3 regions of the Paenibacillus sp. CAU 1782 genome follow, and region 2 is predicted to be linked to each of the others. Evidence: riboswitches for the same ligand, from Rfam matches in the RefSeq annotation. Region 2 holds a riboswitch; each other region holds the start of a gene.

Region 1 (7,699 bases), on a different contig from region 2:
TGGAGTTAACGACATTGACCTGCTCCGAGCCAAGGTGATGCGACAATACGCCTCGCACAATGTAACGCGTAAGCGGCTGAGTATCCACATCGGCAAGCTCGCCGGAGTAGCTGATGGAAATCTCTTGCACGCCGCCTTCTGTCGATTGCGCAATGAAGCTGCCCAGCTTTTCGCCCAGCGAGAAGTATGGCTGAAGCGTGTTTTGCAGGTTTGCCGGAATCGGAGGCATGTTGACCGCATTGACAAACGGCTCGTCGCGCAAAATGTGAAGCACTTGCTCCGAAACGTCGATTGCTACGTTTTCTTGAGCTTCAACAGTAGAAGCGCCAAGATGAGGCGTTACGATGATTTTAGGATGAGTAAGGAACGGATGGTCGGCAACGGGAGGTTCAACCTCGAACACGTCAAATGCAGCGCCTGCCACAATGCCTTCATCGATCGCTTCCACCAGGGCAAGCTCGTCCACAACGCCGCCGCGGGCGCAGTTGACGATGCGCATGCCGGGTTTCATAATGCTGAACTGCGCTTTTCCGATCATATGGCGCGTTTCAGGCGTAAGCGGAGTATGCACGGTAATAAAGTCGGCTCCGCGAACAATTTCTTCAACCGTCGAAAGCTTGACGCCAAGCTTCTCGGCCCGTTCTTCCGTCAGGAATGGATCATAGCCCATGATGCTCATGCCAAAAGCTTTGGCGCGTTTTGCCACTTCGCTTCCGATCCGGCCCATGCCGAGAACGCCCAGCGTTTTGCCGCGAAGTTCAACACCCAGGAAGGACTTGCGGTCCCACGTGCCGTTTACTGTTTTCATGTAAGCTTGCGGAATGTGGCGGGCAAGCGCCATCATCATGGCAAATGCATGCTCGCAAGTTGTAATCGTATTGCCGTCCGGTGCGTTGATGACGATAATGCCTCGTTGTGTAGCGGCATCCAGATCGATATTGTCGACGCCAACACCGGCGCGTCCAACGACCTTCAGAGCTTTGCCGGCTTCCATCACTTTGGCGGTGACGCGAGTCTGGCTGCGAACCAGAAGAGCGTCGTATTCACCGATAATGGCGATTAGCTCGTCCTCGCTCAGACCTGTTTTTTTGTCCACGATGACATCAGTTGCTTCCACAAGCTGCTGGATGCCCAGATCGCTTATGGGGTCGGATACTAACACTTTGTACATGCTACACAGTCCTCCTAGTTTGGCAAGTCCTTATTCCTTGCGCGGTTATGAAAAGAAAAACCCTCTCCCCGCTCCGTTGTGGCGCAGCGGTTCGAGAGTTCAATCCACGAAGTCATGTCACTTTATTATTTTAATGCATGACAGCGGAGAAATGCAATCCTCAAACTTGCTCATTTGTGAAAATTTCGTTATGATTCAAGCAACATCCTGAGACTGTCCTAATGGAAAGTCGATTTTTTGAACACCCTCCGTCAGCCTTGTTCAGGCAGAAAGAAGGGGAGCAGTGGCAGCATCTCGGATTGATAGAAACGTGCTTTGTAATCATTAAATTGACCGGTACGGACCGCATCTGTGGAGAGCAGCAAATCCACGATGGCGCCTGCTGTCTGCAGCTTCATTTTGGCAGCTTGTCCCGATTGAATAAAGTCGTCGACGCGTCCTGTCAGGTCCTGCGGGTAGAAGCCTTGAAGTTCGCCGCGCTCCGACAGATAGTTGACCACGATGACGTTTTTAATAAGGAGCGGCTGAGCGCTCCAATCTTTCAGAGCCAGAGCGTTTTTGACCGTGTATTCATCCGGTATGTTGGGATCGATGCTTGCGGCCCATTTCTGCATAGCGGTATAATAAGCAACCTGGGCATTCAGCGCTTCCTTGGCTGCGGCCTTGTAGTTGCTTTCTTCAAGTATAATATTGCGCAGCTCCGTCATTTCCGCGTTTTTGGAGGCCGACGCCGCTTTCGAGGCAGCTTCCTTAAAGAGCTTCAGGCTTCGCGCATAACCAATTTGCGCAGTGCCCAGCAGCTCGGATTTGCCCATATCGAAGGCGCTGGCATCGGCCGCTTTTTGATCCGCAAGTTTAGCCAGACTGGAGAAGGTGGAGGCCGCATCTATGTTTTGACCCTGCGACAGCTTGGTCATCGCGTCAAGCCACTGGCTTTGAAATTCACGATAAGGCGAAAATACAGTATGATAGAAGGACACAAGGTCTTGCTGCTGATAAGGCAAACCTGAGGTTGCCGAGTTTTCAGCATTCCCGCTTTCAGGATTATACTTGGCTTCACCCTTGTCCATGCCGATTTGCACGCCGTAGAAGAACGCACCTACTGCAAACACCAGCATGCACACAAATCCAACGCTAAACATCATTGCTGTGGTAGTCAATCGTTTTTCCATGTTATTCTCCTTCGTATGTATGTAAATAGGTATAAAGACAAAAATTCCAGACAGGCGGGAAACAATGAAAAAGTTCGATTTGCGCAAAATACGGGTTCGGAAGGTCAATGTTGACGAAATTGATGACCGTATGCTACTTATTAACTTATACGCGACACAGGGACTTACTCTTATTATCGGTATCGTGTGGATATTATTTCAGCGTCAAAATATAATTCATTTGCTGTCGATCCCTTCCGCGCTGAACATTGTCTGGTGGGGACTGGGATTAGCGGCCGCCGTTGTCGCCGTAGATTTGCTTATTTCCCGCTGGGTGCCGGATGAAGTCTCCGATGACGGAGGCGTCAATGAACGCATATTCCGCCTTCGGCCCGTCTGGCACATCGCCCTGATTTCACTCGTTGTGGCGATCTGCGAAGAGCTGTTGTTCCGCGGCGCCGTACAGCATGCGTTCGGCCCTTATTGGACAAGCATCATTTTTGCCGCAATTCATGTCCGCTATTTGAGACACTGGATACCTACCGGCCTTGTTTTTTCCATTAGCTATGGATTAGGCTGGATTTATATTCAAAGCGGGTCGATCTGGGCGCCTATCATCGCTCATTTCGCCATCGACTTTGTAATGGGACTCATTATTCGCTTCAGGAGGGAGCCATGAGCAGGAAAGAAAGACATAGCCGCTCCGCAAAGGGGCGCCGGCCGATGCCGCCGTCCTTGCAAGACGACCGGACGGACGGGGCGGAGCAGGTCAAGCTGCCGCCTCGCCGCAAAAAGTTTCCGTCGAGCATCAACAAACTTTACAAATGGTATTTTAATCTGCTTTTCGTATTGTTTGTTGCTCTTGTTGTCTTCCTGTTCTGGTACGGCAACAAATTTACTCAGTAGCGGCACTATTTGGCGGCTGTTTCAATATCCGCAGGATCGATAAAGCCATAATCCCGATCCTCCAGTTCCGTCAAAAGAGTGTCCAGGGCATCCGCCGTCCAGGAAAGCTCGTGCATCAAAATATTGGCGCCGGGATGGAGCTGGTCGAGCACGTTAGCGACAACAACCTCGGGTTTGTTTTTAGCGGAGCTGTCCCAGTCCAAGGAGCCGTTAGACCATGTCATGTACAGCATGCCATGGTTTTTTGCCGTTTCCCGGACCTCATCGCTGCCTGAGCCGTATGGCGGTCTGAAAAACAGCGGCTTAACGCCGATCAAATCCTCCACCATGGTTTGAACCTCGCCGATTTGCTTCTGGACGGTTTCAAGATTTTCTTTTTTCAAATTAATATGGTCATACGAATGGTTGCCAATTGCTTGTCCCCGTTCATGGATCAGCTTCAGCAGCTCCGGATTTTGTTTAACTCTATAGCCGTTCACAAAAAATATCGCTTTTGCCCCGTGGCTGTCGAGCACATCAAGCAGTTTGGTTAACACGGCTTCATCCTTTGGACCGTCATCGAAGGTGAGCAGCACAACTTGGGATGGCGTGTCTTTCTGAAGAGGCGCAAACCGGTATGTCTCCGTCATGGCATAAAGCGGCGCTGCATTTGTTTGTTCGCCTGCCGGTTCTGCCGCAATAGGAGCAGCCGATTCAGTTGGTACCGCCGATGCTGCCGCTGATTCATCGGTCGCTGGCGTTGCGGGCGCGTCTGTTGTTTGCTCCGGCAGTGTTGGCGATGCCTCCGCAGACGCGACGGGGAGGCGATTCCCGGCTTCCGCGCCTTCGCTCGCGTCACCGCCTGCCGCTGAACAACCCGCAAGCTGCAGCATAAGCAGAGCCAGGCAAAAGTATCGCCATGGTCTTTTCATACAGGCCTCCTATCATGATGTCGAAATATAAACATGCGACACCATTGTACCACATTTGAACGATTCCTTACTTCCCGTAATAGTACTTTTCATTATATTGTATGCTTGGATGCCCCGGATTGAAGTCCTTTGCCTTTTCATGATGATGCAAGGCTTTTTTTCTTTCCCCCAGACGATCGTAACAAACGGTTAATTGAAGATGGGGCAGCCAGGTCGAGGTCGCGCGGTCGGAAAATCCCATATGCTGGGCCGGGCGATTCACCGAGATGGCTTGCTGGAACCAATAGATCGCTTGCTGGTATTGCTTTTTGTCGATAAACACGGCGCCTAGCTGACAGCAAAATTCAGGCCGCGGAGTATCGTAGTGCAACGTTCGGAGCAGCGAAGCCAGTTGTTTGTCTTGCAGAGATAGACGACCGTAGCAATCTCCTTGTTTCAAGCAGGCGTTAATTTCATCCTCCACCCATCCCTTGCCGGAGCTCAGAAACGTTTCGTACCATTCCACCGCTTCAGAGAACCTGCCGTTGTCGCGCAGCTCGTTGGCAAAATAATATTGATCGCGGGGGGAGAATTGTTCGCCGCTTTCCTGCCGTTTGAGATAGATGCGCAAATTGCGGTCGGTATGCTCCCGTTCCTTGCGGTGGGTCACGGCAACGTCGCTGTGATGGATATGGCCGGATACTGCAAGGTATTCATGCACCGGTCCGATCCATTGGTAGTTGCGGCTTCTCCGCACCAGCCGGTTTCGCCGCAGGCTGAAGATGGGGTTGCCCTTATGGTCAAAGGTTAAATGGTAGTTCATGGTCACACTGTCGTAGGGAAAAGGATTAACCGCCTTCAATGCTTTAAGCTTCCGCAAATCATCGGGTTCTATCACATCATCGGCATCCAGCCACAATATAAAGGCTTTGGTCGCTTGCCCAAAACAGAAATTGCGGGCTGCGGCAAAGTCGTCAATCCATTCAAAATCATGGATAACGGCGCCAAAGGACCGGGCAATTTCTTTTGTTTTATCGGTGGAACCGGTATCGGTAATGATGATTTCATCGACGGCGTCTGCTACGGATGACAAGCATCTGCCGAGGCTTTCTTCTTCATTGCGTACGATCATGCACAAGCTGATGGTAATCATAAATGATCTTCCTTTCGCTTTTCATTGGTACCATAGTATTAAGGGGGTGAGCCCTTGGTGCGGTCCTATTTGGAGGCGAACTTCTGTTTTGTCAAAATTAAACTGGCATTCCTCCGTGTATTTGCTATAATGATGAATGATTGATCAAGCCTATATTGCACCGGGGAGCTGGATTGGCTGGCTGAGAGGGAATGACGCATCATTCCGACCCGTATACCTGAACCGGATAATGCCGGCGGAGGAAGGAAGCTACATTTTTCAAATTAACGTTGCGTTTTTTTGGCGTATGCCGGAAATGTGGGCGATTTTGAAAAAGAGGCAGCGAATGTTAGCGTCCTTCGTATGAAGGACGTTTTTTTGCATTTTCCAGAGGTATGAAGATAGGATGGTCGGTCTAAAACAATCGTGATAGAGAGAGGGAGAGATCGACATGTTGAGACAAGGAAAAGGAAGGCGCGGACGGTGGTCGCTTGGGCTATTGGCCGTAACGGCGATTGCGCTGACGGTGGCTGGTTGTGGAGGCAAAGCTGGAAACAATGTCGGAACAGAGGGCAATGAAGCGGGAACGAAAGAGGAGGTTTTGCAGAAGGTACAGGTTGTGCTGGACTGGTCGCCGAATACGAACCATACCGGGCTTTTTGTGGCCCGGGATTTGGGATATTTCAAGGAACACGGATTGGATGTCGAAATTCTGCAGCCAGGCGCGGACGGAGCGGACGCAATGGTAGCTTCAGGCGCTGCGGCGTTTGGCGTCAGTTATCAGGAGTCGGTGACCATGGCGAGAATCGCCGGCGTACCTCTGGTATCCCTTGCCGCGGTCATTCAGCACAATACATCCGGTTTTGCATCGCCAAAAGCGAAAGGCATCGATTCCCCCAAACAATTTGAAGGCAAACGTTACGGCGGCTGGGGCGCTCCCGTGGAGGAAGCTGTCATTGATGCGTTGATGCGCACTGAAGACGCAGACGTTGGCAAAGTGGACATTATGAGCATCGGGGATAGCGACTTCTTCTCGGCGGTGGAGCGCGATATTGATTTTGCCTGGATCTATTATGCCTGGACGGGCGTCGAGGCCGAGCTTCGCGGCGAGCAGCTGAACATGGTATATTTGACCGATTACAGCGAAAAGCTGGATTATTATACGCCGGTGCTGGTGACGACCGAAGAGATGATAAGCGGCTCTCCGGAGCTGGTTAAATCCTTTACCGAAGCGGCTGCGCAAGGCTACCAATATGCGATTGAACATCCTGCCGAAGCGGCGGACTTGCTTATCAAGGCAGAGCCGGATTTGAATCCCGAGCTTGTGAAAGCCAGCCAGGAGTGGCTGAGCAGCCGTTACCAGGACGATGCGCCGCGTTGGGGCGAGCAGAAGCTGAGCGTCTGGCAGAATTATGCCGATTGGATGTTTGAAAACGGACTGCTGGAAGGCAAGCTGGAAGCTGAAGCAGCCTTTACGAATGAATTCCTTCCATCTAAATAAGCAGGGGAATAAAGTGAAAATCCAAGGAGATGAATCCAATGGCAAACGCATTAGTCAGCATTCAGATTTTGCCCAGCACGCCAGGGGGAGCCAGCGTGCTGCCCTTTGTTGATGCAGCAATCGATATTATTAAAGCTTCCGGTGTAGCCTATCGGGTTGCCCCGCTTGAAACAACGATGGAGGGCGAATTGTCCCAGCTTCTGGCGGTTGTTCAGGACATGAACACCGCTATGACGGATATGGGTTGTGCCTCTGTCATTTCGCAAATTAAAATTTACTACAATCCGCAAAACGGGGCTTCAATGGATCGTCTGCTGGAGAAATACCCCGATGGGCAATAACAAAACTAGCCGCTGGAGCGCCATTTGGCCCCCAGTTGCAGTCCTTTCGGCGCTTTTGCTCTTTTGGCAAAGCGCCGTCAGTCTGGGTTGGGTCCAGGGCTGGCGCATTCCGGCTCCGATCGCGGTGGTGCAGGAGGCAATCGCCATCTGGCCCCGGCTGATGATGCATGCGGGTTACACGCTGCAACTGACTTTAATCGGCTTTGGCGGCGGCGCGGCGGCGGGTTTTGTGCTCGCCGCTTTGCTGCATCTGCTGCCCGGCGTAAGACGCGGTCTATATCCGTTATTTGTCCTGTCGCAAAATGTGCCGATCGTTATTTTGGGCCCAATCATGACGATGCTATTTGGTTACGGTTTGCTGCCAAAGGTGCTTCTTGTAATGATGGTATGTTTTTTTCCCGTTGTAGTGGCGATGTTGAGCGGTTTGTCTCATGCCGACGCTGCGCTGCGGCATTATCTGACGATGATCGGTGCGGGAAAGTGGACCTTGTTCTGGCGACTTGAGTTGCCGGGCTCATTGGTTCATTTGTTTTCCGGCTTAAAAATCGCGGTCTCCTACAGCGTTGTAAGCGCCGTGTTTGCCGAGCTGCTGGCCCCCAAAAATGGT
Region 2 (7,699 bases):
AAGCTGTTGGTCGAGGCGGGAGCCGATCTGGAAATCAAGGATGTGGCCAGACAATCGCCGCTATCCATTGCCATTTCCAATAGACATCATTCCGTTGCTTCCTATTTAATAGAAGCAGGCGGGGATATTCACTCCAAGGGACCAAATGGCTTGCAGCCTATTCATTTTGCTTGCGCGCATGCCGGCAGAGAGATTATTGAGCTGCTGCTCTCCAAGGGCGTTGATATTAACCTGCTTGATAGCTCCAAAAGCTCGTTGCTCGAATTTACGACCAATCTCAGCGGTGGAAACTTGGAGGCTGCCGTTACGCTAGTAGAAAACGGGATTGATCACGCGTCCTACACCACTGGATTTCGTTGGGCCTGCTGGCGGAATAACCACGAGATCGCGGAATATTTGCTGGTGCAAGGCGCGGATTATCGTAGTCAGACGACCCCGAAATCGGAGTTGTTATTTTGGATCTGCGGCATGGGGCACATCCAAATTGTGGAGCTTCTGCTGAAGCTCGGCGTCGACTTTACAACCCCGGTTAAGTTTAAAGGGAAAATATTGTCCTATAACGGCAGTCCGCTGGAACGGGCGCTGGAAACCGGCCAGACGGCTGTCGCAGAACGTATACAAAAGGTACAATCTTGAAATAAGTGCCAGACAACAGTCGTAGCTGAGCGGAAGGATAGAGGGATTCTGGAAAAGCGATAGCGTTCGCCTTTAAAGACTGATTCCACCAATAGCGTTCATTCAATAAAAGAAATCAGGCTTTAACAGCGATTGGAAGAACCCTCTGGCCTGTAGCGAGCCTGCTCGCTGACAACTATGAGCTGATTTCTATTTTGAGCCACTAAAACTAAATTAAAGGCGGGGATACAGATGGAAGCAAAAAAAATAGCAGCCGAAAAAGCGGTGGATTACATTCAAGACGGCATGATTGTTGGTTTGGGCACCGGCTCGACCGCTTATTGGGCCATTCAAAAAATCGGAGCCAGAGTTTCCGAGGGGTTAAACATCAAAGCGATTGCCACCTCCCAGGCATCGGAGGATCTGGCGCGTGAATTAGGCATTCCGCAGCTCCCTTTTTCCGACATACAAGCTATCGATTTGACGATTGACGGAGCGGACGAGGCAGACCCGGCTTTTCACCTGATCAAGGGCGGCGGCGGCGCTTTGCTTCGTGAAAAAATTGTAGCGGCAGCAAGCAAAAAGCTGATCATCGTAGTGGATGAAAGCAAAGTAGTAGAGAAGCTGGGACGTTTTCCGCTGCCTGTGGAAATTGTTCCTTTTGGCCACGAAATGACCTTGAGAAAGCTGGAGCAGCTTGGCTGCAAGCCGGTATTGCGGGCGGCAGAAGGCAAAACGTTTGTGACGGATAACGGAAACTACATAGCGGATTGCCATTTTGGGCGTATTGAGGACCCCCAACATCTCCATGCCGTTATTAACCTGATTCCGGGTACGGTGGACAATGGCTTGTTTATCCACATGGCCGACCATGTCATTGTGGGATACCGCGACGGACGCGTTGAAGAGCTGGAAAAAGCATAAAATATACCGTGTACTTATACGATTGGAGGCGGAAAATTGAGATACCTGTGCGTAGGACTGTGGATTGTTTTGGCGTTGCTGACCGGCTGCGCAAACAGCACAACCGATGTCATCAAGCCGGATGAGAGCGCTCAAGCGGGGCAAAGTGAATCAGCAACACCGTCGCCTGAGACACCGGCAGAAACGGAGGCTCCTTCCAACGAACCGGCCGAAAATGCTTTGGCGTTGACGGAGGAAGAGCAAGTCTTCGTGGACCGTTTTTATGGAGTCTGGACGAATACGGAGCAATTGGATACAACCATGGAAGTGCAGGATGGCGTTATTTTGGTCGGGGTAAAATTGGGCCAGCTGCTGACGGAGTCCAAATATGTCGTAACCGGAGTTGATCTGACAGAACAGTCTATCGTAATTGAAGGCACAAGTCTGGAAATTTCGTATGACGAGGAAAACGAGGAGCGGCCTCTCTCAAGCAAAATCATCCTGCAGCAGGATGGCAGCGAACTGCTCTACATTCATGATTACCTGAATGAAAAGATTGAGAGCACCTGGACAAAATAAAGTCCGAGTCTGACGTGAATCCGTGAATTTTTTGAAAAGTGTGTCCAATGTCCTTGCAGCCCAAATTGTGATCTTCATATGATAGAGGAAAAAGAGATTTGGGTGGAGGCAACATGATCAGAAGCAAAATCAACCAGATGTTAGACGAACTCCCCGAAGAACATTTGCTGCATGCGTATTGGACACTGCATTTTATTCACAGGAAACACAAACACCGGAAAACGCTGGTCGACAAAGGTATTGTCATTACGGAGCTATACGAGGAGGCGGATGACATTGTCCGCAAGTGGGATCAGACCTTTGCCCGCAAGTTAAGCGATGAGGTGAAAGATGCCATTCATTACGATCAGTACAAGTGGCATATGTTCAGCTACGAAGAGAAAAAATGTTTAAAGGAAGACAAAGCCAGGCGAGCCTTCGATGCCGTCGCTAAAGATGAAATGTACGGCATGTACCAGGACCTGTCGTCTGTCTTCCTTTATGAAAATGCGGCTCAAGCAGCTGCAGCGGATTTTGAGTCCGAGCAGGACATTTACCTGTTTGACCGAAATTTCACCTGGACCTATGTACACACTCACGAGTCCATGTGCGGCCCTTACTTCTGCAAGCTGAAGTAAAGGCGCATTCGGTCACTGCTTGGGCGATTGATGCAGCCGGACATCCCGGGTTTTACTGATAGGATGGTCTGTATTGGGTGCCGGATTGATTGTTCTGGTTGCTATAGGCTTGAGAAGCTATGCCCAGCGTGCTTTGATGAGAAATTTGATTGCACAGGTTGGAAATTTGGTGAAGCTGCTGAACAACCGTTTGATGTCCTTGCAGAGCTGTCTGGATCACTTGAGCGGCATGTTGCTCGCGCTGTGCAAGCTGCTCCAGCATTTGAGCGTTTTGCTGCTCTTGAGTCAGCAGTTGCTGATATTGAGCCGAAGCTTGTTGCGTCTGATTGACCAATTGCTGAATTAATTGCTCGGCTTGGGCAAGCTGTTGTTGCTGATTATACATGTGAATTCCTCCTAGGCGTATTGGTTTTTGTGCCTCCTATACTGTTTTCTTCATCCCGTTTTTTTATTCAAATCATTAGATTTTTGGATCGGGAAGCGATGAATGGAGGATATGCTTGCTATGGATTCAATATAGAAGAGATGCGGTTTTTGTAGGCAAAATGATTGGTGGGACCGTGCCCGGCTCCCAAATGCAGACCATCCTCTATGGCGGCTTGAATAAAAGCCTTGGCTCGAAGCGCCGAGGCCAACATGTCGTGGCCTTGAGCAAGGCCTGCCGTCAAAGCCGCGGAGAAAGTACATCCGGTTCCATGCGTATGGCGCGTCTGGATGCGGGCTCCTTCCAATTCATAAAAGTCGACTCCGTCATATAACAAGTCAATAACCGGACCGGCATCAGAGGAGTGACCGCCTTTCAGGATGACATGGCGGACGCCGGTTGCAGCGATGCGGCGGGATGCCTCTTTGCGGTCCTCCATTGTTGCGATTGGCATATTTGCGAGTAGCTCAGCCTCGGGAATATTGGGAGTAACGGCCTCCGCAAGCGGAAGCAGGGAAGCCTTCAGCGACGACAAAGACTGGCTTTGCAGAAGCAACGCCCCGCCTTTAGCGATCATGACGGGGTCGACGACGATTTTTCCCCATCCGCAATAAGAAATGGCTTCTGCAACGGCTTCAATCCGGTCATGGCTGAACAGCATGCCTGTTTTTACGGCATCCGGCGGCAGATCGCTCCCGATGGCATGAAGCTGGGCAGTTACGACTGCCGTATCCACCGGGTACACGCCGTGGACGCCAAGCGTGTTTTGCGCCGTAACGGCGGTTAAGGCGGACATGCCGTATACGCCGAGTTCCTGAAAGGTTTTGAGGTCGGCTTGAATGCCTGCTCCGCCGCCGCTATCGGAGCCGGCTATGGTTAATGCTTTTGCGATAGGCGCCATTATACGCTGTCCGCCTTTTCTATCCGGGCAAGCTCTCTGAACCGCGCCGGCGACAGGGAAGCAAGCTGATCCAGAAAAGCCGCCTGGAAGCTGCCGGGAAGCGGATTGTCCATTGAGGCGGCAGCTTCCTCCGCAGCGACTCCATAGAAGGCCAGTGCTTCAGCCGCCGCTTCAAGGGCTGAGCCGTCGTCGCTTACAGCCAGAAAAGCGCCTGCTATAGAGCTAAGCAAACAACCTGCGCCTGTCATTTGGGTTAATATTGGATGTCCGTTGCTGACAACGTAGGTGGAGCGCCCGTCGCTAACGGCATCGTTCTTGCCGGTAATGGCCACGATGCATCCAAGATGCTTTGCGGCACGCCGCGCCAGCCGAACGTTATCGCTATCGCCTCCAAGGGCGTCGACGCCTTTGATTTCCCGGCTTTCACCGATAACATTGGCAATCTCGGCGGCGTTGCCTCGCAAAGCGGCAAGCTTGATTTCTCTGGCAATTCTCCGCGATGTCTCCGTGCGATATGCCGTTGCTCCTGCGCCAACGGGGTCCAGCACAACCGGCGTTCCCGCCGCATTGGCTGCTTTGCCCGCCAGCAGGGAGGACTCTACGACACGGTCATCCAGCGTACCGATGTTCAGGACAACGGCGCTTGCGAGAGAAGCCATCTCCGCAACCTCTTCCCGCGCATAAGCCATTACCGGCGATGCGCCAAGCGCCAGAAGCCCATTGGCGGTGAAGTTGGTTACCACAACGTTCGTAATATTATGGACAAGCGGTTTTTGTTCCCGTACCTTCATGAGATAAGGCATCATTTTTCCTCCTTGTGTCATTTGTAAATGGAGAGGCAGCTGGCGGAGCTGGAGCGGAAAACGGCAAAAAGCCCGTTCCAAATCGGGAACGGGCATACATGTATATTCAATATGCAGCAGCATAAGCGCGCAATTCAAATAACGTTTCGTCCCACTTCCCTCCGCTGGCATAACCCAGATCAGGTTCCAAGGGTCCGGCGCTCTGTTGCGCCGTCTCAGTCCAATAGGACTCCCCTAGTGAATTCAGCTATTCAATTTACTTTTCAAGAATGACCAATGAAAAAACAGTATGAAGATCGCTGCTGCTCATCGGACTTTGACTGGACACCTTCCAGCCTTCGGCCAATAGTTGATTAAGCTCATTCAAATTGGTTTTTTTCTCGGACATAAAGTAGAGAACAAATGCTTTTTGCACGTAATCTGCCTCCTCCATTGATTTCCAATATAGCATATATTCAAGGTCGATGCTACGGGATGAGCAGGGTAGGAAGTACGGGGCCGCATCGGGTAAAATAAGGTGAAAGGGAGGGATTTCAGAATGAGCAACATCGTAGGAGTTCAAGCTATTGATGAATACATTGCAGCTTTTCCGGTTGAGGTACAGGAGAAGCTTGCCTCCATTTATCATTTAATTGCCGGGATTGTGCCGGATGCTTCCGTCAAAATCAGCTACGGCATGCCAACGTTTGTGCTGAAGGGGAATCTGGTCCATTTTGCGGCGTTCAAGAAGCATATCGGTTTTTATCCGGCGCCAGGCGGAATCCATGAATTCCAGGATGAATTGGCCATTTACAAAACGTCGAAGGGAGCGATCCAGTTCCCGCTGGACAAGCCCATTCCTTACGAGCTGATTGGTAAAATTACGGCTTTTCGCGCAAAGCAGAATCTGAGCAAGAGTTAGCAAAAATCATCAAGAGCATGAATAGGGACTGCGATAAACTAAAGAAAGAAGGAGGTTGGCCGTGTCGATCTATGAAACAATCATTCAGGATGTCGTTGATGCCATTGAGGAGCGGCTCGATGAGGAGCTGAAGCTGACAACTTTGGCGCAGCTGGCGGGATTTTCGGATTTCCATTTCCATAGGGTTTTCCAAACCATGGTGGGAGAGCCGGTTATGGAATACGTCCGCAAAAGAAGGCTGGTTCGCGCCGCCTGTCAAGTTGCTTACTCCGATGAAAAGCTGCTGAACATCGCATTGGATCATGGCTTTGGCACACCGGAAACCTTCATTCGTTCTTTTCGCAGGCTGTACGGCATGACGCCGGGAGAATTTCGGAGAAAAGGACTGCAGCCGCCCGAATATCCCAAAGTTAATGTCATGCAGCGGATTTCCAAGCCCTATTTAGGAGGAATTGCAATGAAATTCGAAATTGTGACCAAACCTGCTTTTGACTTGATCGGTTATTCCATTCGCACATGCAACACAGACGGACAAAATAATAGAGACATCCCGGAATTTTGGCAGAAGTATATGGCTGAGAAAAAGGGCGAAAGCCTGTATGGTCTGGCGTTATCGACAGCGGAGTACGGTGTTTGCGACGAGTTCGACATGGAGTCAGGCCAGTTTAGTTACTTGATTGGCGTTGAAGCGCAAGAAGAAGCCGAAGTGCCGGAAGGCGCGGTTCGCCGCCATTATCCGGAGCAGACGTACGCTGTGTTTACGACGCCAGCGGTTTCTCGCGATCAGTTTACAAGCGCCATTCAGAGCACATGGACTTCCATATACAGCGAATGGTTCCCGCACTCCGGCTATGAACACTCCGCAGGAGCTGAGTTTGAATATTATGACGAGCGCTGCTGGGCAGACCGCACAGACCTGCCTGTTATGGATATCTACATTCCGGTAGCCAAGAAAGCCTAGTAAAAACAAAACAGCCAATCAACGGCTATCAGCAAATAAGGCAGTAAAAAAGGGTGGGGCGGCATACATGTATGCCGCCTTATTTCGTTTGTCGCTACAGGAGCTGATGACTCTGGTAAAACCTGCATATCGCAGGCAAGCTTGATATAATGGAAGAATAGTAGATAGGCATGAATCAACTTTCATTTCCAACTAAGGCAGAGGTGAACGATGACATATGGCAATACTCCGCAATGATTGGGCCGAGCATCTCGAAGATGAATTTCAGAGGGACTATTACTTATCTCTGAGAGAATTTCTTATCGAAGAATACAAGAGTCGCCGTGTCTTTCCCGATATGTACGACATTTTTAATGCATTGCACGAAACTGCGTTTGCGGATACTCGCGTCGTTATTTTGGGACAAGACCCCTACCATGGAGCAGGACAGGCGCATGGCCTGAGCTTTTCCGTCAAGCCGGGCGTAACCCCTCCGCCGTCGCTGCAAAACATATTTAAGGAATTGCATGATGATATCGGCTGCCCGATTCCTTCCCATGGCCATCTTTCGGAATGGGCCAAGCAAGGCGTGCTGCTGCTGAATACGGTGCTGACGGTGAGATCAGGCGTTGCCAACTCTCATCGGGACAAGGGCTGGGAGGCATTTACAGACAAGGTCATCGGAGCCTTAAACCGCAAAACAGAACCGGTCGTGTTTATCCTGTGGGGCAGTCATGCCCAGAAGAAAGCTGAATTGATTACAAATGCCGGTCATTATTTGATAAAATCGCCCCATCCAAGCCCTTATTCCGCAGACAGAGGTTTTTTTGGAAGCAGGCCGTTTTCGCGCGCCAACCGCTTTTTGGAGGACAATGGCTTGCCTCAAGTGGACTGGCGATTGCCGCTGCAAGCTACACCTTAAAATGCTGGATTTCCTCTTGCAGCTGTTCGGCCAGCGCGGATAGAGAGCGGGCCGAGGCATAAACCTCCTCGATCGATGCCAGCTGCTCCTCGGC
Region 3 (7,699 bases), on a different contig from region 2:
ACGTTTTGCGGACAGCGCCGGCTTTGCCGTTATTTGCGCAAATATGAAGCTGGAGCCTGATGGCGATAGTCCAAGCTGGCTTAAACCAAGCACAGTCATTGTCAAAAATGGCCTGCGGTTTGGCGTTATTGCGGCAACGGCGGATTATAGACCGTTCTACAAGCTGCTGGGCTGGCAATCGTCCGATCCTCTGGAAGCGATCGCGGCGGAAGTCCAAAAGCTCCGAAGCAAATGCGATACGATCGTTGTATTATCCCATCTGGGTCTGCTGAACGACCGCAAAATGGCGGAGGAAATCGACGGAATCGATCTGATTCTGGGTGGACATACGCATCATCTTCTTCAAGAGCCGGAAATGATTAACGGTACGGCAGTATGCGCCGCCGGAAAATTCGGAGAGCATGTTGGACGAATTGAAATCGGACGTAGGACGGAGGACGGCAGCCTTGTTTACTCATGCTCTGTCATCCCGACAGCTGCATATGCAGAAAATCCGGAAGCGTCATCCATCATCTCCCGTTACCGCATAAGCGCAGGCAAGCAATTAAGCCGTATTATTGCTACTTTGGAAGAGGCTTTGCCCGCCAGTGCGGACCGCGAAACGCCGCTGCCCAACCTGCTTGCGGCGGGAATCCGGCGCTGGACTAACGCGGAGGTTAGCCTGGTCAATAACGGCCAGCTGCTTGGCGGCTTGGCTATTGGCGATGCAACGGCAGGCGATTTGCATGCCTTATGCCCTTCGCCGATCAATCCCTGCGTCATGAAGCTGTACGGCAGTCATATCCGGACCGCTCTGGAGCAGAGTCTGCTTCCGGAATTTTACGATATGCCGCTGAAGGGTTACGGTTTTCGTGGGAAGGTGTTGGGCATGCTTGCCGTTGACGGCATGGAAATTGATTATGACCCCGCGAAACCGCCGATGGAAAAGCTGACAAAGGTTCTGATTGGCGGCCAGCCAATGGAAGATAGCAGGCAATACACGGTGGGAAGCCTCGACATGTTCAGCTTTCGGATAGGGTACGAAAGTTTAGCTGAGGGAGAGGACTATCAATTTTTCCTTCCTGAATTTATTCGGGACGTGCTGGAACGGGAGCTATGCGATAAATCCGCGTTGCAGTTGTGCAAAAAGAAACGTTGGAACCGGATGTAGCCTGCTGCTCCAAACGACATCTTTCCGATGATAATAATGGGGTGTAAATAGGTCGGAATGACGTATTATGTCGAATAAAAGCATGAAAATGGTTGCGAAATGACGCATTTTGACGTAAATTAACATTATGAGCGGCTTTTTCCGATACTTTTATATACAAGGCCACAGACGGAGAGGACCGAAAAAATGCGATTGCTACCTGTTTCGCAATGCAAACCAGGCATGAGGCTGGCCAAAAAAATATTTTCCGAAGAAGGCATCGTTCTTCTTGCTGAGCATATGGAGCTGTCTACCCGTCTGATTACAAGGCTGGAGCAATGCGGCGTCCAATATGTTTATATTGAAGATTCCAGGACTGACGATATAAATCCTCCTACCCTCATTACGGAGGAAACCTTCCGTATGGCGATTAAGGAGATTCGCACTAATTTCCGTAATTTAATGGAGCGCCCCAAAGCGAAAAAAGGCGTTTCGTATCCCTATATCGCGGCTCCGTTCAAACAAATGATGAACCATATTATCGATGATTTGTCCAATCACCAGGATGCCATGATCATGCTGATGAATATGGGCACAGTGGATCATTATTTATTCCAGCACTCGCTAAACGTTTGTGTCTATACGACATTGCTGGGCATGTCAAACGGATATACCCGCGATGAAGTCGTGACGCTTGGCATGGGCGCGCTGCTGCATGATATCGGCAAAACTCAAATATCGACCAACGTTTTGAAAAAGCCGGGTTCGCTTTCCGTTGACGAATTCGAGCTGATGAAACGTCATGCCCAATTGGGATTTGAACTGCTCAAGGATGAGCCCAATATGCCGCTGCTTGTGGCCCATTGTGCTTTCCAGCATCATGAGCGGCTTGACGGCAGCGGTTATCCCCGCGGCATTGCCGGCAAAGAAATTCATGATTACGCTAAATGGATTGGTCTTGTAGACTCGTATGACGCTATGACGACCAATCGCGTTTACCGCGCGCCGATGCTGCCGCATCAGGCGATGGAGAGGCTTTACGCTGGATCGGGCACCTTGTACGAGCAGCATATGCTTCAGCAATTCAGGGATAAAGTCGCGATTTATCCCATCGGCATTTCGGTAACGCTGCATACATGCGAACGCGGGGTTGTTGTGGACTACAACAATAGTTATCCGCATCGTCCCATTGTGCGTGTCTTGTATAACGAAGCTGGCGAGGAACTGGCCGTGCCTTACGAAATCGATCTATCGAAGCAGTTGACTGTTATGATCGTTGGCGTTAATGACGACGTGACCGACACCCAGCTTGTTTCCGGAATATGACGAGGAGCATCTGAACGGGGCCGAAAGGCCTCTTTTTGCTGTCAAAAAGGCATGGCAGGCAGCTTCTATTTCAACATTATCATTTGCTTACTCCAGTATCGAGGATTACAATGAAGAAACAAAGAATAGTAATAATAACATGAACCTCTAAAAGATAGGATGATTAAGACAGGTGCTGAACAGAATAGAAGTACAACCCGAAACCTTGTCCCCGAACCGGGCATACCGGGAGCTTTCCCCCATCAACGACCCTTGGGACCCCATTGGTTCCCTTGTCAAATACGGCGAGCACCGCTTAACAAGCGTTGAAATGACGGTATCCAACTTGTGCAATATGCGTTGCGAGCATTGCGCGGTTGGCGATACGCTGGTTATGCTGGAGCCGTCCAAGCTGCCGCTTGACCTGATGTTGTCCCGGCTGGAAGAGGTCGAGCATTTGGAGACCATCAGCATTACGGGAGGAGAACCTACTTTTTCGGATCGAACCGTCGATGAATATATGGTTCCCCTTCTGAAGTGGGCTCGAAAGAGAGGAATTCGCTCGCAGATCAATTCCAACGTAACGCTTCCCTACAACCGCTACGAGAAGCTTGCTCCTTACCTGGACGTTATGCATATTTCCTTCAATTACAGAAATGCGGACGATTTTCACAGCATCGGTTTTGCCAAAGCGGGACATGCCGTTTCCCGGGATACGGCTGCGCGGATGTACGAAAGAATGATCGACAACGCAAGAAGGCTTGTTGGGGAAGGCGTTTTGGTCTCCGCAGAGTCGATGATCAATTACCGTACCCATGAGCAAATAGATGAAATTCATCGCTTGATCGTCGAGATGGGCTGTCAGCGCCACGAGGTCCATCCCATGTATCCAAGCTCGTTTGCCCGAGATTTGCCCATGATTACCAAGGAGCAGATGCGCGCGGCTATTGAAAAGCTGCTGAATGTGCGCGACCAGTCGGTGTGGATGCTGTTTGGCACGCTTCCTTTTTATCATTGCAGCGACAGCAAGGAGGAGCGAGATCTGCTGAAGCGGCTGGCTGCCGAACCTAAAGTGTCGGTACGGAATGATCCTGACGGGCGCAATCGGTTAAATGTCAATTTATTTACGGGCGATGTGTTTGTTACCGATTTTGCGGATGTGCCGTCCTTTGGCAATATAAACGACTCCGATCTGGATGAATTGTTCGCCCGCTGGCTCCGTCACCCGTTGGCGCAAGGCGTCAACTGTCATTGCCCCGCCGCTTCCTGCTGCGGACCAAACCTGCTCGTCAAGGAAATGTATTATAGCGATGTGGACTTTCACAAGCGCAGCGCAAAAATTTGAATGTCGTGCGTGTTCAAAAAGAGCGCTTTTCAGTACCGAGAGGATGGGATGAAGCCAGAAAGTGAGTAGCGGAGCTTAGTGTAAGCTATGTGAGCAACTCCAATGTTTCCAGAGGAAACATCCTTCGTAAGCGTGCGCTTATTTCGGCTGAATTTGAAAAACCTTTAATAGGAGGCGGGATGGATGTCGGTACGGGCAATTGTGCTGACCGCAGTTGGGCTTTTGCTGATTTATTTGATGTTTACGGTCGGCGCTCCTTTTTTGCTTGCGCTGATTGTGGCCATTTTTCTGGAGCCGCTAAACGGCTTTTTTATGCGCCGCTTCCGGTTAAACCGCTTGATGGCCGCAACGTTGTCCAGCACCTTGTTTACCGTGGCGCTGCTTGGAATGATTGTGCTGCTTGGCATCAAAATCATTGCCGAGCTGATCGCGTTTCTGGAGAGGGTGCCCAACTACTTTGGCGATGCCAACAACTTCGTGAATCAGCTGCTGATCGATGCCCGGGGTTTGTATCAAACCTTGCCGCCTGACGCCGTGGAAACGCTGGAAGGCTACCTGCTGGATCTGACCAAAAATATTACCTCCATGGTTGGCAAGCTTTCCTCAACGCTGGTTGGTTTTGCATCTACGCTTCCGGGGATGTTTATCTTTTTTATCGTTTTCCTGGTTGCCGTGTATATGTTCAGCTTCAGCTTAAACACAATGAAAAACTCCGTTTTATCGTTGTTCGATGAGTCCTCCCGCTCCCAGGTGGATCAGGTATTGGGCAATTTGCGCAAATCGATATTCGGCTTTCTGCGCTCCCAGATCATTTTGAGCGGATTGACTTACGTTCTGTCGCTTGTTGGCCTGCTTATTCTGGATATCAAATTCCCGATGGCGATCGCATTGTTGATTATCATCGTGGATATTTTGCCTATACTGGGAACCGGCTCCGTGCTGGTGCCTTGGGCATCTTATTTGTTGCTTACCGGGGATACGTTTACGGGAATAGGCTTGATTGTGCTGTTCCTTGTCATCACGGTGTTCAGACGAATTGTCGAGCCAAAGGTATTGGGCGATTCCATCGGAATTGGCGCTTTGCCGGCATTAATCAGCCTATACGTCGGCTTCAAGCTGGTTGGCGTTATCGGGGTGTTTATTGGCCCGGTCGTCGTCATTATTTACATTGCTGCCAAGCAGGCGGGATTGTTCCAGCACAAAATCAAGCTTTAGTAAAGGTTGACAGAAGTTTGGAAATGAAGGTATAGTCTAACAAGGAAATCCACTAGGGGCGCCGCAAGGCTGAGATAAAGCGAATTGCTTTGGTCCCTTTGAACCTGATCTGGGTCATGCCAGCGTAGGAAAGTGGGACAATCGAACGCGCCGCAGGCGTTGTTCGTCCATAAGGCTGTTGCGATTAAGGCGAAGGTCTGTTTTGTTTTTGCGGATGGGGATTCTATATCCCGGCAAAAGCATGGCTGCACCGTTTTGCGTCCAAGCTGCTTTCAGCCCTACTTTCTCATATGTTGCATAGACCTCCAGGTGGAATTCCAATATTCCATTGCGGAGGTTTTTTGTTATGTCCATTCTTTCAAACCCGTTGCCAGGCAGTACAAAAGTGTATGTAAAAGGCTCCGACCCCAGCATATCGGTGCCGATGAGGGAAATTGCCCTGACGGCCACCCAAGGACGGAACGGGGAGGAAATTCCCAACGAGCCGGTGCGCGTTTACGACTCCAGCGGCCCATATACCGACCCCGGTTATGTCGCGGATGTGAGGTCGGGATTGCCCCCGCTGAGAACTCCTTGGATAGCGCAGCGCAGAGACGCCGAAGCGTACGAAGGACGGGAGGTAAAGCCGGAGGACAATGGATTTTCATCGCCAGAGCGTGTCAAGGAAAAAGGGGCTGAGGTATTTCCTTCCCAAGGCCGCAAGCCGCTTAAAGCGCTAAGCGGCGGAAATGTATCGCAGCTTTATTACGCTCGTCGCGGAATCATCACGGCCGAGATGGAGTATATTGCGATCCGCGAGGGCATGAATCCCGAGTATGTGCGATCCGAGGTTGCTGCGGGACGTGCCGTCATTCCGGCCAATATTAACCATCCGGAATGCGAGCCGATGATCATTGGGCGGAATTTTCATGTAAAAATCAATGCCAATATCGGCAATTCCGCCGTCGCCAGCTCCATCGAGGAAGAGGTTGAAAAAATGACCTGGGCAACACGCTGGGGCGCCGATACGATTATGGACTTGTCCACCGGCAAAAACATCCATACAACCCGGGAATGGATTGTCCGCAATTCGCCCGTTCCGGTCGGCACCGTGCCCATTTATCAGGCGCTGGAGAAGGTTAACGGCAAAGCGGAGGATCTGAGCTGGGACGTTTTCCGCGATACGCTGATCGAGCAGGCGGAGCAAGGCGTCGATTATTTTACGATCCATGCAGGGGTGCTGCTTCGGCATATCCCCCTTACGGCAAAAAGGGTAACGGGCATTGTGTCGAGAGGCGGCTCCATCATGGCGGCCTGGTGCCTTGCCCATCACAAGGAAAATTTTCTGTACACGCATTTCGAGGAGATTTGCCTCATCATGAAGCAATACGATGTCACCTTCTCCCTGGGAGACGGCCTGAGGCCGGGTTCAATCGCCGATGCCAACGACGAAGCGCAATTCGCGGAGCTGGATGCGCTGGGCGAGTTGACCAAAATCGCTTGGCATCATGACGTGCAGGTGATGATCGAAGGTCCCGGACACGTTCCCATGCATCTCATCAAAGAAAATATGGACCGTCAGCTGGCGGTATGCGACGAAGCGCCTTTTTACACATTGGGGCCGCTGACGACGGATATTGCGCCGGGTTACGACCACATTACATCCGCTATCGGGGCGGCGATGATCGGCTGGTTCGGCACGGCTATGCTTTGTTACGTAACGCCCAAGGAGCATCTGGGCTTGCCGAACAAAGAAGATGTCAAGGAAGGGGTCATTACGTACAAAATCGCGGCGCATGCGGCGGATCTCGCCAAAGGGCATCCACGGGCAAAAATCCGCGATGACGCGTTGTCCAAAGCCCGGTTTGAGTTTCGCTGGCGCGATCAGTTCCATCTGTCGCTGGACCCGGAGAGGGCGATGGCTTATCACGACGAAACGCTGCCGTCGGAAGCGGCAAAGTCGGCCCACTTCTGCTCCATGTGCGGCCCCAAGTTTTGCAGCATGCGAATAACGCAGGACATTCGAGACTATGCGGCGCAAAACGGGCTGGACACGCAAGAGGCGATCGAATCCGGCTTGAAGCAAAAAGCGGAGGACTTTAAGGCGGCGGGGAGCTCCATCTATGCGTGACGCAACCTCCGGTGTGCGTGAAGCAAACTCAAGCCAATTGGAATGGCCGGATCGCTATTCGCGCCAGGTTGCTTTTGCGCCTATCGGGACAAGGGGACAGCGCCGGCTGGGATCTTCGACGGTGTTGATCGTCGGCTGCGGGGCGTTAGGCGCAAGTCTCGCCCAGCATATGGTTCGAGCCGGTGTCGGGCGGGTTGTGATTGCGGACCGCGATTACATTGAACCCAGCAATCTGCAGCGTCAGGTGCTGTTTGACGAATCCGACGCGCGGGCGGCTTTGCCCAAGGCTGCGGCCGCAGCCGATAAATTAAAGCGGATCAACAGCGACATTCAAATCGAGGCCCATGTGACGCATGTGGGGATAGATAATGTCTGGGCATTGGCGGAAGGCGCCGATCTTGTGCTGGACGGCACGGATAACGCAGGAACAAGGCTGTTGCTAAGCGATGTATGCTTCCAATCAGGCATTCCTTTTGCTTACGGCGGAGTCGTTGGATCTACGGGGATGAGCGCGCTGCTCCTGCCTGGCACAACCGCCTGTCTCCGCTGCCTTATTGGCGGTGAAGAGGCGGCGGGAGAGACGGAGAGCTGCGAT

Evidence for each region. Region 2 has a riboswitch for thiamine pyrophosphate ahead of thiM (hydroxyethylthiazole kinase). Riboswitches for the same ligand answer to the same signal wherever they lie in the genome.
Region 1: another riboswitch for thiamine pyrophosphate. It lies ahead of ACX93W_RS02370 (ABC transporter substrate-binding protein); the one in region 2 lies ahead of thiM (hydroxyethylthiazole kinase).
Region 3: another riboswitch for thiamine pyrophosphate. It lies ahead of thiC (phosphomethylpyrimidine synthase ThiC); the one in region 2 lies ahead of thiM (hydroxyethylthiazole kinase).

What each region holds. Positions count from the first base shown of each region.
Region 1 is NZ_JBTOLL010000001.1:456,575-464,273, forward strand. It holds gene serA (phosphoglycerate dehydrogenase) at 1-1,171, opposite strand, end outside; gene ACX93W_RS02345 (hypothetical protein) at 1,423-2,343, opposite strand; gene ACX93W_RS02350 (CPBP family intramembrane glutamic endopeptidase) at 2,408-3,001, shown strand; gene ACX93W_RS02355 (hypothetical protein) at 2,998-3,228, shown strand; gene ACX93W_RS02360 (polysaccharide deacetylase family protein) at 3,234-4,139, opposite strand; gene ACX93W_RS02365 (glycosyltransferase) at 4,207-5,271, opposite strand; TPP riboswitch at 5,423-5,532, shown strand; gene ACX93W_RS02370 (ABC transporter substrate-binding protein) at 5,702-6,751, shown strand; gene ACX93W_RS02375 (thiamine-binding protein) at 6,790-7,092, shown strand; gene ACX93W_RS02380 (ABC transporter permease) at 7,082-7,699, shown strand, end outside.
Region 2 is NZ_JBTOLL010000030.1:5,463-13,161, reverse strand. It holds gene ACX93W_RS26975 (ankyrin repeat domain-containing protein) at 1-636, shown strand, start outside; gene rpiA (ribose-5-phosphate isomerase RpiA) at 868-1,539, shown strand; gene ACX93W_RS26965 (hypothetical protein) at 1,576-2,097, shown strand; gene ACX93W_RS26960 (DUF4275 family protein) at 2,211-2,714, shown strand; gene ACX93W_RS26955 (hypothetical protein) at 2,767-3,099, opposite strand; gene thiD (bifunctional hydroxymethylpyrimidine kinase/phosphomethylpyrimidine kinase) at 3,218-4,039, opposite strand; gene thiM (hydroxyethylthiazole kinase) at 4,039-4,845, opposite strand; TPP riboswitch at 4,982-5,088, opposite strand; gene ACX93W_RS26940 (hypothetical protein) at 5,099-5,257, opposite strand; gene ACX93W_RS26935 (iron chaperone) at 5,381-5,743, shown strand; gene ACX93W_RS26930 (AraC family transcriptional regulator) at 5,805-6,704, shown strand; gene ACX93W_RS26925 (uracil-DNA glycosylase) at 6,922-7,605, shown strand; gene ACX93W_RS26920 (methyl-accepting chemotaxis protein) at 7,595-7,699, opposite strand, start outside.
Region 3 is NZ_JBTOLL010000002.1:354,890-362,588, reverse strand. It holds gene ACX93W_RS10620 (bifunctional metallophosphatase/5'-nucleotidase) at 1-1,150, shown strand, start outside; gene ACX93W_RS10615 (HD-GYP domain-containing protein) at 1,337-2,455, shown strand; gene yfkAB (radical SAM/CxCxxxxC motif protein YfkAB) at 2,631-3,779, shown strand; gene ytvI (sporulation integral membrane protein YtvI) at 3,963-4,994, shown strand; TPP riboswitch at 5,039-5,142, shown strand; gene thiC (phosphomethylpyrimidine synthase ThiC) at 5,341-7,104, shown strand; gene ACX93W_RS10595 (ThiF family adenylyltransferase) at 7,097-7,699, shown strand, end outside.